Regions from separate parts of the Streptomyces sp. NBC_00859 genome, predicted to be linked through region 4. Evidence: riboswitches for the same ligand, from Rfam matches in the RefSeq annotation. Region 4 holds a riboswitch; each other region holds the start of a gene.
What was found. A riboswitch is a leader RNA that binds a small molecule or an ion and turns the genes downstream of it on or off. The one in region 4 is predicted to bind cyclic di-AMP.
Positions count from the first base shown of each region.

Region 1: it holds a riboswitch for cyclic di-AMP, as region 4 does, so the genes downstream of both, OG584_RS07700 (M23 family metallopeptidase) here and OG584_RS18250 (M23 family metallopeptidase) in region 4, are expected to answer to the same signal.
Region 2: it holds a riboswitch for cyclic di-AMP, as region 4 does, so the genes downstream of both, OG584_RS31270 (C40 family peptidase) here and OG584_RS18250 (M23 family metallopeptidase) in region 4, are expected to answer to the same signal.
Region 3: it holds a riboswitch for cyclic di-AMP, as region 4 does, so the genes downstream of both, OG584_RS12855 (NlpC/P60 family protein) here and OG584_RS18250 (M23 family metallopeptidase) in region 4, are expected to answer to the same signal.

Region 1 is NZ_CP108826.1:1,878,619-1,882,737, reverse strand. It holds gene OG584_RS07710 (M16 family metallopeptidase) at 1-1,254, shown strand, start outside; gene OG584_RS07705 (M16 family metallopeptidase) at 1,275-2,642, shown strand; cyclic di-AMP (ydaO/yuaA leader) riboswitch at 2,884-3,043, shown strand; gene OG584_RS07700 (M23 family metallopeptidase) at 3,056-3,838, shown strand; gene OG584_RS07695 (GntR family transcriptional regulator) at 4,039-4,119, shown strand, end outside.
Region 2 is NZ_CP108826.1:7,091,903-7,096,021, forward strand. It holds gene OG584_RS31255 (DUF397 domain-containing protein) at 1-18, opposite strand, end outside; gene OG584_RS31260 (helix-turn-helix domain-containing protein) at 28-885, opposite strand; gene OG584_RS31265 (ATP-binding protein) at 1,120-1,551, shown strand; gene OG584_RS31270 (C40 family peptidase) at 1,599-2,072, opposite strand; cyclic di-AMP (ydaO/yuaA leader) riboswitch at 2,076-2,292, opposite strand; gene OG584_RS31275 (alpha/beta hydrolase) at 2,906-4,119, shown strand, end outside.
Region 3 is NZ_CP108826.1:3,016,628-3,020,746, reverse strand. It holds gene OG584_RS12860 (UDP-N-acetylmuramoyl-L-alanyl-D-glutamate--2,6-diaminopimelate ligase) at 1-169, opposite strand, end outside; gene OG584_RS12855 (NlpC/P60 family protein) at 879-2,063, opposite strand; cyclic di-AMP (ydaO/yuaA leader) riboswitch at 2,071-2,242, opposite strand; gene pcrA (DNA helicase PcrA) at 2,605-4,119, shown strand, end outside.
Region 4 is NZ_CP108826.1:4,237,216-4,241,334, forward strand. It holds gene OG584_RS18230 (hypothetical protein) at 1-94, shown strand, start outside; gene OG584_RS18235 (hypothetical protein) at 228-554, shown strand; tRNA gene OG584_RS18240 (tRNA-Met) at 532-605, shown strand; gene OG584_RS18245 (PP2C family protein-serine/threonine phosphatase) at 1,022-2,170, shown strand; cyclic di-AMP (ydaO/yuaA leader) riboswitch at 2,396-2,537, shown strand; gene OG584_RS18250 (M23 family metallopeptidase) at 2,549-3,613, shown strand; gene OG584_RS18255 (aldo/keto reductase) at 3,899-4,119, shown strand, end outside.

The sequences.
Region 1 (4,119 bases), 2.4 Mb from region 4:
TGGTACGACGTCGGCTCACGCCACGAGGTCAAGGGGCGTACCGGGCTCGCCCACCTCTTCGAGCACCTGATGTTCCAGGGCTCGGGGCAGGTCGGGGGCAACGGCCACTTCGAGCTGGTACAGGGGGCCGGGGGCTCGCTCAACGGCACCACCAGCTTCGAGCGCACCAACTACTTCGAGACGATGCCCACACACCAGCTGGAGTTGGCGCTCTGGCTCGAAGCCGACCGGATGGGCTCCCTCCTCGCCGCGCTCGACGAGGAGTCGATGGAGAACCAGCGGGACGTCGTCAAGAACGAGCGCCGTCAGCGCTACGACAACGTGCCGTACGGCACGGCGTTCGAGAAGCTGACCGCCCTGTCCTATCCCGAGGGACACCCGTACCACCACACGCCGATCGGCTCCATGGCGGATCTGGACGCGGCGACGCTGGAGGACGCGCGCGCGTTCTTCCGTACGAACTACGCGCCCAACAACGCCGTGCTGTCGGTCGTCGGCGACATCGACCCGGAGCAGACGCTCGCCTGGATCGAGAAGTACTTCGGCACGATCCCCTCGCACGACGGCAAGCAGCCGCCGCGGGACGGCTCGCTGCCCGACACGCTCGGCGGCGAGCTCCGCGAGGAGCTGTACGAGGAGGTGCCCTCACGTGCGCTGATGGCCGCCTACCGGCTCCCGGAGGACGGCACCCGCGCGTGCGACGCGGCGGACATCGCGCTGACCATCCTGGGCGGCGGCGAGTCCTCGCTGCTCCACAACCGCCTGGTGCGGCGCGACCGTACGGCGGTCGCGGCCGGCTTCGGCCTGCTGCGGCTCTCCGGCGCACCCTCGCTCGGCTGGCTGGACGTCAAGACGTCGGGCGGTGTCGAGGTCCCGCAGATCGAGGCGGCCGTCGACGAGGAGCTGGCCCGCTTCGCCGCCGAAGGCCCCACGGCCGAGGAGATGGAGCGCGCCCAGGCGCAGCTGGAGCGGGAGTGGCTCGACCGGCTCGGCACGGTAGCCGGCCGCGCCGACGAACTGTGCAGGTACGCCGTGCTGTTCGGCGACCCGCAGCTGGCCCTGACAGCCGTCGGGCGGGTGCTGGACATCACGGCCGACGAGGTGCAGGAGGTCGCCAAGGCGCGGCTGCGCCCCGACAACAGGGCCGTGCTGGTGTACGAGCCCGTCACCGCCGATGAGCCCGAAGAGACCGGTGCGGACGGCGTATCGGACGAGACCACCGCGACCACCGAGAGCACAGAGGCGGACCAGTGACCGACCCCGCGGCCGTGATCATGACCTTCCATCCGCAGCCTCAGGCGGGCGCTCCCAGGCCCTGGGCCTTCCCTGCCCCCGAGCGCTCCACCCTGCCCAACGGCCTGACGGTGCTGCGCTGCCACCGTCCCGGGCAGCAGGTCGTCGCTGTCGAGATCAGCCTCGACGCGCCGCTGGACGCCGAGCCCGAGGGGCTCGACGGCATCGCCACCATCATGGCGAGGGCCTTCTCCGAGGGCACCGACAAACACAGCGCCGAGGAGTTCGCCGCCGAGCTGGAGCGCTGCGGCGCCACTCTCGACGCGCACGCCGACCACCCCGGTGTCCGGGTCTCGCTCGAAGTGCCGGTCTCCCGGCTGCCCAAGGCGCTCGGCCTCCTCGCCGACGCACTGCGCGCGCCCGCCTTCGCCCCGAGCGAGGTCGAGCGGATCGTGGGCAACAGGCTCGACGAGATCCCGCACGAGCTGGCCAACCCGGCCCGCCGCGCCGCCAAGCAGCTCTCCAAGGAGCTCTTCCCGGCCACCGCCCGCATGTCGCGCCCGCGCCAGGGCACCGAGGACACGGTGGCGCGTATCGACGCGGCAGCGGTCCGCGCCTTCTACGACGCGTACGTACGGCCGTCGACAGCCACCGCCGTGGTCGTCGGCGACCTGGCGGAGACCGATCTGGACGCGGTGCTCTCCGAGAGCCTCGGCGAGTGGAAGGGCAACGCGGGCACACCCCGCCCGGTACCTCCCATCACCGCGGACGACACCGGCCGGGTGGTCGTCGTGGACCGCCCGGGAGCGGTCCAGACACAGCTCCTCATCGGCCGGATCGGGGCCGACAGGCACGACCGGGTCTGGCCGGCCCAGGTCCTCGGTACCTACTGCCTGGGCGGGACACTGACCTCCCGGCTGGACCGTGTCCTGCGGGAGGAGAAGGGCTACACCTACGGGGTGCGGGCCTTCAGCCAGGTCCTCCGCTCCGCGGCCGACGGGACCGGCGCCGCCATGCTCGCCATCAGCGGTTCGGTGGACACCGAGTCGACCGGGCCCGCGCTCGACGACCTCTGGAAGGTGCTCAGGACGCTGGCGGCCGACGGGCTGACCGACGCCGAACGGGATATCGCCGTGCAGAATCTGGTGGGCGTCGCCCCGCTGAAGTACGAGACGGCAGCCGCGGTCGCGGCCACGCTCGCCGACCAGGTCGAGCAGCACCTGCCGGACGACTTCCAGGCGCAGCTGTACGCACGCCTCGCCGAGACCGGCACGGTCGAGGCGACGGCCGCCGTGGTCAGCGCGTTCCCCGACGACCGTCTCGTGACGGTGCTGGTGGGCGACGCGGCGCAGATCGTCGAGCAGGTCAGGGCGCTGGGTATCGGCGAGGTGACGGTGGTCGCGAGCTGAGGTCCCGGCGGCGCCGGGCCGCCGCGGCGAGGCGGACCCGCGGGGTCCCGGTGGGCGCACTGCCCACCGGGACCCCGTTTCCCTTTCGCGGCGTACGTCGACATCTGTCCCACTTATCCATAAGCCGGCGCTCCGTCCTGTGGCATGTGCTACAAAAACGGTGGCCCGTTTGGTGCAGCCGGGACCGACCGTTTAGCGTCGCTCTCGCTGTCCGCCGGACGTAAGCCGCAACCGCGGCGCCGGGCAGCGATCGCCGAGTCCCCGTCAGGCGCGAGCCCGGGGAGCCGGGGACCCACTCAGTCCCTGGGGTGAATCGGGGCCGCTTCCCAGGAGCGGGCCCGTAGGAGACCTTCCTGCTCCGAACCCGTCAGCTAACCCGGTAGGCGAGAGGGAAGGAAAGGACCAGCCCCTTCATGGCGTTCAGCCGCCCTACCGGGAAGCACCGTGCCCCGAACCGCCTGACCCGCAGGACCGCGAGCGTCGCCGGAGTCGCCACTCTCGCCACGGCCGGTGTCATCGGCACCCTCGCCTCACCCGCGATGGCCGAAGGACCCGAGGTCCCCGCCGCCCAGCAGACCCGCCTCGACCGCACCATCTTCGTCGAGGACACCGTCGCCGACCGGATATCGGCGCAGGCCACCGCGCAGCAGCACGAGGCCGCCCGCGCCGAGGCAAGGGCGAAGGCCGTGGCGAAAGCGAAGGCCGCCGCGAAGGCGAAGGCCGAGCGGGAGCGTGAGGCCAAGGCGGCCGAGCAGCGCGCGGCGCGCGCCGCGGCCCGTAAGCGGCTCAACGCCTTCGTGCCTCCTGTGGCCAACTCGTACGTCTCCACCGGCTACAAGACCGGCGGCAGCCTCTGGTCGTCCGGCAGCCACACCGGTATCGACTTCCACGCCGCGAGCGGCACCCCGGTCCACGCCGTCGGAGCCGGCACGGTCGTGGAGGCCGGCTGGGGCGGTGCGTACGGCAACAACATCGTCATCAAGATGCACGACGGCACGTACACGCAGTACGGCCACCTCTCGTCCATCGGCGTCTCGGTCGGTCAGTCCGTCACATCGGACCAGCAGATCGCACTCTCCGGCGCCACCGGCAACGCCACGGGTCCGCACCTGCACTTCGAGGCCCGCTCCGGCCCCGACTACGGCTCGGACATCGACCCCGTCGCGTACCTGCGCTCGCACGGCGTCCACGTCTGACCCTCTGTGTCCCGCAAGGCCCCGGTGCTCGACGCGCCGGGGCCCCGCCCGTTCCGGCTGTTCGCACGGACCGTTTTCGCATGGCCAAAAGATATCCATGATTTACCGGGCGCCTTCGGGAATTAACCTTCGCTGTCATAAGGTCGCCGCACAGGTGCGGAAAGACCGCGATATGCGGGCTTCGATGCGGAGGTTCGGTCATGCGCATTCCCGCGCAATCGGTATGCACGGCAATCCGTGACGACATCATCTCGGGAGTGTTCGAGCGAGGCGGCCGGCTG
Region 2 (4,119 bases), 2.9 Mb from region 4:
CGTAGTTCGTGCGGACATGATGACTCCCTAGACGCCGTCAGCGACCCCGGCGATGAGATCCAACGATTCCTTCTGTGGAAGGGCGAGCGCCTGGATCCTGCGGAACGCGGCGCTGTACGCCTCAAGGTCTTCTTTCCGTTCCAGATAGCGGCTAGTCATCAAGTGGTCGAGAACGACCACATCCAGATCAATGATGTTCGGAAAGGAGAAGATTGTGAAAGAGCCGGTCAGTCCGATATATCCGCCGACGGCGAATGGCATGACCTGCAGGTTCACATGGGGAAGCTGCGCGACCTCCCTCACGTGCCGCAACTGCTCCGCCATCACCCGGAGGCCGCCGATCCGCCGGTGCAGAGCCGCTTCATCGACGACCGCACTGAGCTCCAGGGGCGGATCCGCGCTCAGTACCCTCTGCCGGGCCAGTCGTACGTCGACCAGTGAGTCCACGGTCCGGGCGGCCGGTCCGTCCAGTGAAGCCCGCGTCACCGCTTTCGCGTAGCCGGGTGTCTGCAGCAGCCCCGGCATCACCGACGTTTCGAAGGTGTGAGCCGTGCACGCCTGGGACTCCAGTCTGATGAAGTCCCGGTACTGCGCGGGCAGCAGGCCCCGGTAGGTGTGCCACCAACCGGCACCCTCGGCGGCCCCCGCGCCGGACAGTGCCTCCAGGAGCTCGCGCTGGCGGTCGTCCCGTACCCCGTAGGCATCGAGCAGCAGCACCACGTCCGACGGCCGTACGCCGCTGCGGCCCGTCTCGATCCTGCTCACCTTCGACTGGTGCCAGCCCACCAGCCGGGCTGCGGACGCGCTGGTCAGACCGGCCAGGACGCGCAACCGACGCAGCTCCGCGCCGAGTTTGACGCGGCGCACCGCCGGGCTGCTGCGCACGCGGCTCTCCCTCCGGCCGGCCGTTTCCGCAAACGTGCCAGACCGGACGTCAAATACGGCTCCGCGTCGCAGAGTTCATCACTTTGAGCGACAGATATATGCACATCTTGGTGGATGACGGGTACTGCGGTCACTATGAGTGTCACGCTGGTACAAAGCGCCACCCGAAGCCGTCCTCGGAGTGCATTCGTCACGAGGCCGGCGCCTTCATCGGTGGGAAAGGGGCAGGCCGCCATGGCAGACCACCAGGAAGCATCCGTCACGCTGCCGAGCGAGCCGGCCTCGGTTCCGGCAGCGCGGACGTTCGTGGCCCGAGTGCTCACCGAATGGGGGCTGTCTCCTGAAGCCGAGCTGGCCGACACCATCAGGCTGATCGTCTCGGAGCTCGCGACCAACGCGGTGCAGCACACCTTCGGGGCGTCGCCCACCTTCACCGTGGAAACCGTCCTCGAGCGGGACGAACGGCTCTGTATCGGCGTCACTGACAGTCATCCGCGCTGGCCCCAACGCCTGCCCGCTGCCGTACAGCAGGACAACGGCCGGGGCATGGTCATCATCCGCTGGCTCGCAGCCGAGAACGGCGGCCGGCTGACCGTCACGCCCACCCGGGAGGGCGGCAAGACGGTATGGATCGCCCTGCCCTGGACTGCCACGGCCCAGGGCTGAACGCACCTGCGAACAGAGGAACTTACGGCATCAGGGGGCTTACGGCTTCAGCCCACCCGGCCGTACCAGACGCTGCCGGTCCAGATCTTCTCCAGCCTCACCACTGCGCCGGTCTTGGGGGAGTGCCAGATCTTCCCGTGCCCGGCGTAAATACCGACGTGGTAGACGCTGCGGCCGTAGTGGAAGAACACCAGGTCGCCCCGGGCCCGTCCGGAGGCCGAGATGTGGCGCACCCGGTTGTACTGCGCCTGAGCGGTGCGCGGCAGTTTCTTCCCTGCCTGTTTGTACGAGTAGAGCGTCAGCCCCGAGCAGTCGAACCGCGATGGCCCCGCCGCCCCCCACTGATAGGGCGAGCCCTTCTTGGAGGCCGCTACCTGCACGGCTCTGACGGCGTGCATGGCGGCCTGGGCTTCGGTGGTCGCACCCGGCGCCAGAGAGGTCCCCGCAACTGCGGCGAGGGTGAGGGCCGAGGCGGTTCCGGCCCGGGTGAGCAGAGACGGGATATGAATCTGCGCAGTCATGCGCAACCCTTCGCAAACCGCCTGTGAAGGATGACCTGTCGGGTTCGGGCCGGCGAAGTTGCCCGGCCGCCCGGCGGAACAGCCGACTGATCAAGTCGGTTGCCCGCCGGGCGGCTTCACCCCAAGGAGCGACGTCGCTGTCGCCCCGGACTGCTTGGGTCCTCCACTCCTGCCGATCCACTCGTGTCGACCAGACATCCGGGTACGGCGGCAGGACTCGGCGTCCGCCCGGACCGCCCCGCCGTGGTGGCGGGGGCTTGTCGTCTCCCGGATCTTCACCCATGGCAGGGCGGATTTCTGGCTGACCGCGCCGATTTGTACTGGTTCGTGCCGATGGCCTGTTCGGGTGGATACCGACGGCGCTGCGGCAGGTTTTCCTGTGGCCGCACGTCCCCCACCTGGGGCGGAGCAGTAGTCAGGGGCGGGTCGGCCGGTGCGATGTGCAACTCGGCGCGACAGCCGGAACACCGCCCGGCTACGCCTTCCGGGGGGCGTCCATCGGTGTAACGGCGCCCGCCGAAAGGATGGGCGGGCCGCCTGCCGGCCGAGTGGGCGCCGGGTGCTGGGCGCGGCAGCGGTGCCCGGCCGAACTCCTCTGTCCCGGTTCCGCGTTGCGGGCCGCTGTGGCGACCGGGGCCCAACCGCCGGGCGGACGGGCCCGATGCAGGGCCCTTTGGCTGGGGCTGAACCGCTCATCGGACCAGGATCTCCGCATTTCGGGTTGGCAAAGAACCCCGATGCGCCCTGTTGTCAGGGACTGTTCACACGCAAGGATCCCCGTACGTACTGGAGAGCGCCGTGCGAACGGCGCTTCGCAGAGGGGGAGGTACCACGTGAGACGCACCGCAGTGCTCGGCTCGGCCGGCGCTCTGGCCGCGGCGACTCTCATAGCGGGCGCCATGGCTGCACCGTCGGCCACCGCCGACGGCCGCGGTCGCACCGGCCCGGAGGCGCACGGTGCGGCCGTCGCCGCCGCCCGCGCGGCGAGGGCGGGGATCGACTGGCGGGACTGTCCCGCGGACTGGGCGCTCGCCAAGCCGGTCCAGTGCGGCTGGGTGACCGTGCCGGTCGACTACGCGCACCCGGACGGCCGGACGATCAAGCTGGCGGTGGACCGCGCCGCGAGCACCGGCACCGCGTCGCAGCGGCAGGGCTCCCTCGTCTACAACCCCGGTGGCCCCGGCGGTTCGGGCATGCGCTTCCCCATCAGGACCACCACCAGGAGCGCACTCTGGGTCAACACCGCGAAGGCGTACGACTTCGTGGGCTTCGACCCCCGGGGTGTGGGCCACTCGGCACCCCTCTCGTGCGTCGACCCGCAGAAGTACGTCAGTGCTCCGAAGGCGGATCCCGTCCCGGACAGCGCCGCCGACAAGCGGGTTCAGCGCAAGCTCGCGGCGCAGTACGCGGACGGCTGCGAGAAGCGCAGCGGGGCGATGCTCCCGTACATGACCACGCCGAACACCGCTCGTGACCTGGACGTCATCAGGGCGGCGCTCGGCGAGAAGAAACTCAACTACCTGGGTGTCTCCTACGGCACCTATCTCGGCGCGGTGTACGGAACGCTCTTCCCTGGCCACGTCCGGCGGATGATCGTGGACAGCGTGGTCGACCCGGAACGATCGAACATCTGGTACCGGGCCAACCTCAATCAGGACGTCGCCTTCCAGGGCCGCTGGGGCGACTGGCAGAACTGGGTCGCCGCCAACGACGCCACGTTCCATATCGGGAAGACGGCCGGGGCCGTCGAGCAGCAGTGGGTGAAGCTGCGGGCCACGGCGAAGAAGCATCCGATCGGCGGGATCGTGGGCCCGGCCGAGTTGCTCGGGTTCTTCCAGAACGCTCCGTACTACGACTCCTCCTGGGCGCCGGTCGCCAAGGCATGGAGCCAGTATCTCGGCGGTGACCCCAAGCCGCTGATCGAGGCCGCGGGGCCCGATATGTCGGACACCGCGGGCAATATCTCGGCGGAGAACGGCACAGCCGTCTACACGGCAGTCGAGTGCGCCGATGCCAAGTGGCCGACCGACTGGCGGACATGGGACCG
Region 3 (4,119 bases), 1.2 Mb from region 4:
CGGAGGCGACGGCCTCCGGCCCGCCTTCGCGATGGCCGGGTACCGCGATGAAGAGCGAGCCCGGCGAGACGCGGTGGGCGTCGAAGCACGCTCCCGCGGTGACCCTCGTCTCCGGGTCGCCCAGAAGTACCTCGTGGTGGTGCCCGGCCAGCAGCTCGCTCAACTTCACAGGGGTCCTCTCAGGTGCGGCCCGGTACGCGGGCGTCGCCGGAAGCGACACCGGCGGTACGCCGAGGGGGCGTGGGGCCGCGGGGATAGTGCGGGGGGATGGGGGGCGTGCGGGGTGATGCGGATTGCGACGGGGTGTGCGCGGTGGGTGATGCGGGACGCGATCGCTGCGCCGGGCGCAGCGGGCGGGCAGGTGCAGCGGGCGGGCTGTGCGGTGGAACTGCGTCGCGGTGGCCCGCCGTGGAGCTTTGAAAGGGTCGGCGGCCAAGCAGCCGGCGGGTGCTTCCTCGGGCCGGCGGGGGCCTGTGGGCGCAGGCCGGGCGGCAGAACGGGAGGACGCGGGTCCCGTCGGTACGTACGCGGGAGTGCTTCAGTCCGGACGCGTGTGTCCGCCGGTCCGTACGTGGGTGTCCGTCGGAAAAGTTGCTAGCCGTGGCCGTGCAGCGCACGGCATCGCGCCCTGGGCGCTACGGGACCCAGCGAGCGCGGGGCCTGGATCAGGCGCTCCGTCACCGCATGTGTGTATCCCATACAGGGAGTGTACGCGCCCGTGGTGGCGGGCCCGCGTGGACGGAGCGAGCAGCCCTGATCAGCTCCGTCCACGGGCAGCCGAGGCCCCTCCGGGCCAGTGGCGGCGGTCCGGCTCTCCCGGACGGTCCGGACCGTCCGGACCGTCCGGGAGAGCCGGACGGTCCGACGGGCCGGACGGGCTATCCGGGGCGCACGCTGCCGTAGATCGGCATGTAGTAGATCGACTCCTCGCGCACGTACGCGCCCGGCTTCGGGGCGTGGATCATCATCCCGTTGCCGATGTACATCCCGACATGGCTGATGTCGTCGTAGAAGAACACCAGGTCACCGGGGCGCAGATCCTTCGTCGCGATCCGGGTGCCGACCTTGACCTGGTCCCAGGTGGTCCGCGGGAGGCTGACGCCGGCGGCCCTCCAGGCGGCCTGGGTGAGACCCGAGCAGTCGTAGGAGCTGGGCCCGGTGGCGCCCCACACGTACGGCTTGCCGATCTGGGCGCGGGCGAACGCGAGCGCCGCTGCGGCCTTGCCCGACGGCGTACTGCTGCCCGAGCCGGTGCCGGAAGTACCCGTACCCGTACCCGTACCGGTCCCGGCGCCCGTACCGCTGCCGCTTCCCTTGCCGGTGCTGCCACCGGCCGCCGCCTCACGCTTCTTCTCCGCTGCGGCCTGCTCCTTCGCCAGCTTCTGCGCCTTGCGCTCGGCCTCGGCTTCCTTCTTCTTCTCCAGCGTCGCCAGCCGCGCCTTCTCGTCGGCGGTCAGCTTCGAGAGCAGCTCGCGTGCCTCGCTGAGCTTCGACTGGACGGACTGCTTGCTCGTCTTCAGCGCCGCCTGCGCCCCGGTCAGCTTCTCCAGGCTGCGCGCCGCCTCGCCGCGCTTCCTGGCCGCCGAGCGCTGCTGGGCCCGGTAGTCGGCGACAGCCTTCTGCTGGCGGTCCCCGAGCCGCTTCATCAGCTGGTCCTGGTCGAAGTACGACTGCGGGTTGTCGGCGAGGAGCAGGGTGGCGGTGGTGGAGAGGGTGCCCTCGCGGTACTGGGCTGCGGCGTAGGTGCCGAGTTCGCGGCGGGAGTCGTTCAGCTTCGCGGTGCGGTCGGCGACCTGGTCGAGCAGGGTGTCGACCGTCCTGCGCTGCGTGGTCGTGGCCACCTGGGCCTGGTTGTACTGCTGAGTGGCCGTTCCGGCCTGGCGGTAGAGCCCGTCGACCTTCTTCTGCACCTCTTCGATGCTGGGTTTCGGCTTCGCGGCGGGTGCCGGCGCGGCACCGGCGCTCTGGGCGAACAGCGAGACCGACGCGAGGGCTGCGGTGGTGATGCCTATGGCAGGTGCGGTACTGCGTACGCGGGATCGCGGCTTGCGATGCGTTGCCAAGACAGGCAATTCCTTCCGTGGACCGCCTACCGGGTTAGCTGTCGGGTTCGGGCTCGTCCGGAAGGTCGCCCTACGGTCCGTGGGAGTGCTGGTGGAACGGACCGATTCACCCCGGTGGTGCTTGGTGGGTCCCCGGCTCCACCTGCTGTGCGTCGCAGGGTGTACGGCGTACGGCAGGAACGGACTCGGCGCGGACCGCTCGCTCCGGCGTGGTTCGCCGAGGGGGGTACGTGCGGTCCTGAGAGGGCAAGATAGCCAACTCCTGTGACAGGTGGGAAGGCTGATGTTCGATATGCCCGATACATTTCCGTGACCTCGGGTCCGGAGCGCGGTCCGGGGGCGGTGGTCCGGCGGGTCGGCGGGTCGGCGGGTCGGTGGGCAGGCAGCGCGGTAGCCGGGTGTGCCGGTGAGCCCGTGAGCGGGGCCGGTGATCCGGCGGGAGGCGGGAGGCGGGGGTCCGGCGGTCCGGCGGGGGCCGGGGCGGGGGCCGCCGGACGTACCGCCCCGGACTGTCACTGGGTCGGCCTAGACTCGGTGGACGATGAGCAGCCTCTTTGACGACAACTTCCTGGCGAACCTCCAGCCCCCGGAGGAAGAGCCCCCGCCGCCCGCCGAGGACTCCGCCGGCGGTCACACCGGTGGGAGCCACCTCCCGGAGGAGGGTCCGCACGATCTCTTCGCCGGTGCGTGGCCCCCGTCCGACGGGACGCAGTCCCGGCGTGACGCGTACTACCGCGACGGCGCCCCGCGGCCCGTCGTAGACCCTGCCGCGCTGCTCGAAGGGCTGAACACCGAGCAGCGCGCCGCCGTCGTGCACGCCGGGTCCCCGCTGCTCATCGTGGCCGGTGCCGGGTCGGGCAAGACCCGGGTGCTGACCCACCGCATCGGGCACCTGCTCGGGTCGCGCGGGGTGCACCCCGGCCAGATCCTCGCGATCACCTTCACCAACAAGGCCGCGGGCGAGATGAAGGAGCGCGTGGAGGAGCTGGTCGGCCCGCGCGCCCAGGCGATGTGGGTCATGACCTTCCACAGCGCGTGCGTGCGGATCCTGCGCCGCGAGTCGAAGAAGCTCGGGTTCACCTCATCGTTCTCGATCTACGACGCCGCCGATTCCAAGCGGCTGATGGCGCTGGTCTGCCGCGACCTGGACCTCGACCCGAAGAAGTTCCCGCCGAAGTCCTTCAACGCCAAGATCTCGAATCTGAAGAACGAGCTGATCGACGAGGAGACCTTCGCGGGGCAGGCGGCTGGGGGCACCTCCGAGACGGAGTCTGGGGGAGGGTTCGAGAAGACCCTCGCCGAGGCCTACACGCTCTACCAGGCGCGGCTGCGCGAGGCCAACGCGCTGGACTTCGACGACATCATCATGACGACGGTCCATCTGCTCCAGGCCTTCCCGGACGTCGCCGAGCACTACCGGATGCGCTTCCGGCACGTCCTGGTCGACGAGTACCAGGACACCAACCACGCCCAGTACACGCTGGTGCGCGAGCTGGTCGGGCCGTCCGGTGAGGGCAAGGCACCCGGTGAGCTGTGCGTCGTCGGTGACGCGGACCAGTCCATCTACGCGTTCCGCGGGGCCACGATCCGTAACATCCTCCAGTTCGAGGAGGACTACCCGGACGCGACCACGATCCTGCTGGAGCAGAACTACCGCTCCACCCAGACGATCCTCTCCGCCGCCAACGCGGTGATCGAGCGGAACGAGAACCGCCGCGCCAAGAACCTCTGGACCGAGGCCGGCGAGGGCGCGAAGATCATCGGTTATGTCGCGGACACCGAGCACGACGAGGCGCAGTTCGTCGCCGACGAGATCGACCGGCTGACCGACGCGGGCGACGCGAAGGCGGGCGACGTCGCCGTCTTCTACCGTACGAACGCGCAGTCCCGTGTCTTCGAAGAGATCTTCATCCGGGTCGGCCTCCCCTACAAGGTCGTCGGCGGGGTGCGGTTCTACGAGCGCAAGGAGGTCCGCGATGTGCTGGCCTATCTGCGCGTCCTGGCCAACCCCGAGGACACCGTCCCGCTCCGCCGGATCCTGAATGTACCCAAACGC
Region 4 (4,119 bases):
CAGCCACGCGCTCTACCTCACGCCTGGTGGGTACGCCTACCGGGTCACGACCTACTCGGGCGGACGTCGCGCCAACGGTGCGGACCTGGGCTGAGGCGACGGCGGCGGCGCGGCGTTCGACGCCCGGCCCGGCTGGACGCGCTGGCCCTCCCGCCCTCCGTGGAGCTGTCGGGCGGTGCGGGCGACGGCGCCCTGCGCACCGCTTCAGCCGCGTACGCGAGCGGCCGGTGGAGAACCGTGCCGCGGCTGCCCGGCGCATGGACGGGCTCAGCAGGAAGAACCAGGAGCTCCAGAAGAAGCTGACCGCCGAGGAGCGGCACTCCGCACTCCAGAAGCAGCTGACCGCGGTGCAGAAGCGGCACGCGGCGACCGACAGGCGGGTGCCGGGCATGGAGAAGAGCACGATGGTACGGATGGGCGCGGCGCTGCGCCGTCGCGTCCGTGCCGTGCGGCAGAGCGGCGGCTGCTTCGCGGCCGGGGTAAATGGTCGGAAGCACCCCCGCGCATGCCGTAGAGTTGCAATCACAACGGCGCGGGGTGGAGCAGCTCGGTAGCTCGCTGGGCTCATAACCCAGAGGTCGCAGGTTCAAATCCTGTCCCCGCTACTCAGAATCGAAGGTCCAGCACATTATGTGCTGGGCCTTCGGTCGTTTCCGGGGTCGGGTGCCCGGCTTTCCGGACCTGTGTTTCGGACTGTGCGGGCCGGTCGCCGGCGTGGTGGGTGCAGGGGCCGAAGCCATGGTGTTCGGATGCGAGCTGCCCCGGCAGCCGGTCGCGGGGGGCCGGGGCCGGGGGCGGGCTCCGGGCCCTTTCGGGCTGTTCCTGACGGTGGCGCTCGCCCTGGCCTCGGTGCCGGTGGTCGCGCTGCGCGGCCGACTCGCGCCGGACGGGCACCGCCGCCACTCCGCGAGCCCGCCTCCTCCACTTGGCGGAGGCCGAATCGCACACCGGCACGGCTGCGGCCAGCCTGGGTAGGGCGCGGTACGGTCCGCCGCTTTACGGACCGGGCAGGAGAGTACTGGTGGGGCAGCGAGAAGACAGGGGCCGGGCGCGTCGTCTCATCCGGATGCTGCCTGCCGTGCTGATCGTGGGCGGGGTGTTCTTCGACCAGTTGACGCCGTCCGTGTTCACGGCCGCCCCGTTCTTCGCCGCGGCGCCGGTGATCGCCGCACCGTTCTTCTCGTACCGGGGCACACTGGTCACGGGGATCGTCGCGGTACTGGCCATCGCGGGCCTGCACGTCTACAACGACACATCGGCCCAGGGCTCGGCGATCACCGAGCTGATCACCGTGGCCACGGTGTCCGTCGTCGCCCTCATCATCAACCGTGTCATCCGGGTCAGCGGCGAGGAGCTCGCGTCGGCGCGCGTGGTGGCCGAGACCGCGCAGCGTGCTGTGCTGCCGGTGCCGGAGGACCGGATCGCCGGGCTGCACATCGCGGCACGGTACGAGGCCGCGCAGGCCGGGACCTTCATCGGCGGTGACCTCTTCGCCGTGCAGGACACCCCGTACGGGGTCCGGCTGGTGGTGGGCGACGTGCGCGGCAAGGGGCTCGGCGCCGTCGAGGCCGTGGCCGTGGTGATCGGCGCCTTCCGGGAGGCCGCCGAGCAGGAGGCCACGATCGAGCTGGTCGCCCAGCGGCTGGAGCGTGCGCTGACCCGTGAGGGGGTGCGGCGGGAGGGGCTCGACGCCTTCGAGGGGTTCACCACGGCGGCCCTCGCCGAGATCCCGCGCGGCAGGCCGGGCGTGATCCGCCTGCTCAACCGGGGCCACCCCGCGCCGCTGCTGCTGTATTCGGACGGGGGTATCGACGCCCTCGTGCCCGCCGACCCGGCGCTGCCGCTCGGCATGGCCGACCTGGCGGCCTGGCCGGACCGGGCGGATGAGGCGCCGTTCCCGCCGGGGGCCACGCTGCTGCTCTACACCGACGGCCTGTCGGAGGCGCGGAACGCGCAAGGGGTCTTCTACGAACCGAAGGAGCGGCTGCGCGGCCGGATCTTCCCTGGGCCCGAGGAACTGCTGACGGCGGTGTCCGACGACGTACGGCTGCACACGGGAGGGCACTCCACGGACGACATGGCGCTGCTCGCGGTCGGGCGTCCGCTGGAGGGGCAGCCGGACCGCCGCAGGACGGTGGAGATCGTCCACCGCGAGCGACACGATCCGTAGTCGAAGAGCACCGCTCCGCATAACATTTGACGCACAATCAGAAAACTGATGTTTCCTGGCGCCTTCTGAAGGTTGATCAGGTCGCCCGAATGCGCCCCCATATGTCACGGTAAGTGCAGGCCAAGGCCGTTAACGATCAGTCGGAACAGCTTGGAATCAGGCCCTCGCGTCTATTAACGTTCGATAACGCAGCGCGGTTGTCCCAGTCGTCGCAAGAGGCGGCGCCGTGCGCACGCGCCGAATCCCGCAAGGGAACCGGGGAACCACCAATTGGGGTGAATCGGGCCTCTCCGTATGGAGCTGCCCGTAGGAGACCTTCCTGCTCCGAACCCGTCAGCTAACCCGGTAGGCGGTAAGGAAGGAAAGGAGCGCGCCTTCGTGGCGTCCAACAACCCTGCCCCCGAAACGCTTTACCTCCCGAACGCCGGTGCTCCCGGTTTCGGTGACGAGGACGGGGGCCCGTTCGACGAGTGGAACCCCACCGAGGACTCCCTCCGCCCGGTCCGGGGCAAGCACCGTGTGGCCAAGCAGCGCAGTGGTCTCGCCCGCAGTTCGACGGTGCTCGGCGTCGGCGTGATCGCGGCCGTCGGCGCGGGAGGCATGGCCAGCGCGCAGGGCAAGCCGCCGGTCTCGATATCCCTTCCCGACCTTCCGCAGTCCGTCAAGGACAAGCTCCCGGAGGCCGAATCGCTGCCCGGCGTGGGCACGCTGATCGCCGACCTGGGCGTGGACGACTCGTCGGACCACGGCGGTACGGACACCGGCGTCACCACGGCTGCGCTCACCACGTCGGCATCCGGGAAGGGCGGCTCGGACGCGGGAGAGGCGCTTCGCGCCCGGATCCTCCAGCAGGCCGAGCAGCAGCAGGGCGCGTTCGAGGACGAGGCCAAGGCGGCAGCCGAGAAGGCCGCGGCGCAGAAGGCCGCCGCCGAGGCCGCGAAGAAGCAGGACGAGGCGGCGGCCAAGGAGAAGGCGGCCGAGAAGAAGGCCGAGGCGGAGGCCAAGGCCAAGGCGGAGAAGGAGCGTCTCGCCAAGCTGGCGAAGAGCTACTCGCTTCCCGTCTCCTCGTACACCCTCACCTCGCGTTTCAACGACGGCGGTTCGATGTGGTCCTCGGGCCACCACACCGGCCTCGACTTCGCCGCCCCGACCGGCACTCCGATCAAGGCCGTGCACAGCGGAACGGTCAAGTCGGCCGGCTGGGCCGGGTCGTACGGGTACCGCACGGTCATCACGACCGACGACGGTACGGAGCTGTGGTTCTGCCACCAGTCCTCCCTCGGCGTCAGCGCCGGCCAGAAGGTCAGCACGGGCGAGGTCATCGGCCGTGTCGGAGCCACCGGCAACGTCACGGGACCGCATGTGCACCTGGAGGTCCGCCCCGGTGGCGGCGACCCGGTCGACCCGATGGCCTGGCTCCAGGGCAAGGGCCTCAATCCGTGAGGCTCTGACCCCCTGAGCCTGCGCCCGGCACACGCCCCCTGCGTACTGCCGGTGCATGGCCCACGGCCGATGTACCGGCATCCCGTACCCCGGCAGTCCTGACGCATCCCCCCCGACGTCAGGGCTGCCGGTTCGGCGTGCCTGGCAGGTGGCGACCGGTCAGGCAGGGGCCCGTCCGTCCCGGACCGCCCGGCCAGGGGCACGGTCCGGCCAGGCCTGTCCGGGTCCGGCCCGTCCGGGGGGCCCACCGGAATAGCGCGGGGCCACCCCGGGGTTGATCCACCTATGACTTCTCTGCGTGCACTCGGCTCCTCCGACCTCCAGGTCTTCCCGCTCTCCCTCGGCGGCAACGTCTTCGGCTGGAGCGCCGACGAGGAACAGTCCTTCGCCGTCCTCGACGCCTACACGGCGGCAGGCGGCAACTTCATCGACACCGCGGACACGTACTCGTCGTGGGTCCCCGGAAACAAGGGTGGCGAGTCCGAGACCGTCATCGGTAACTGGCT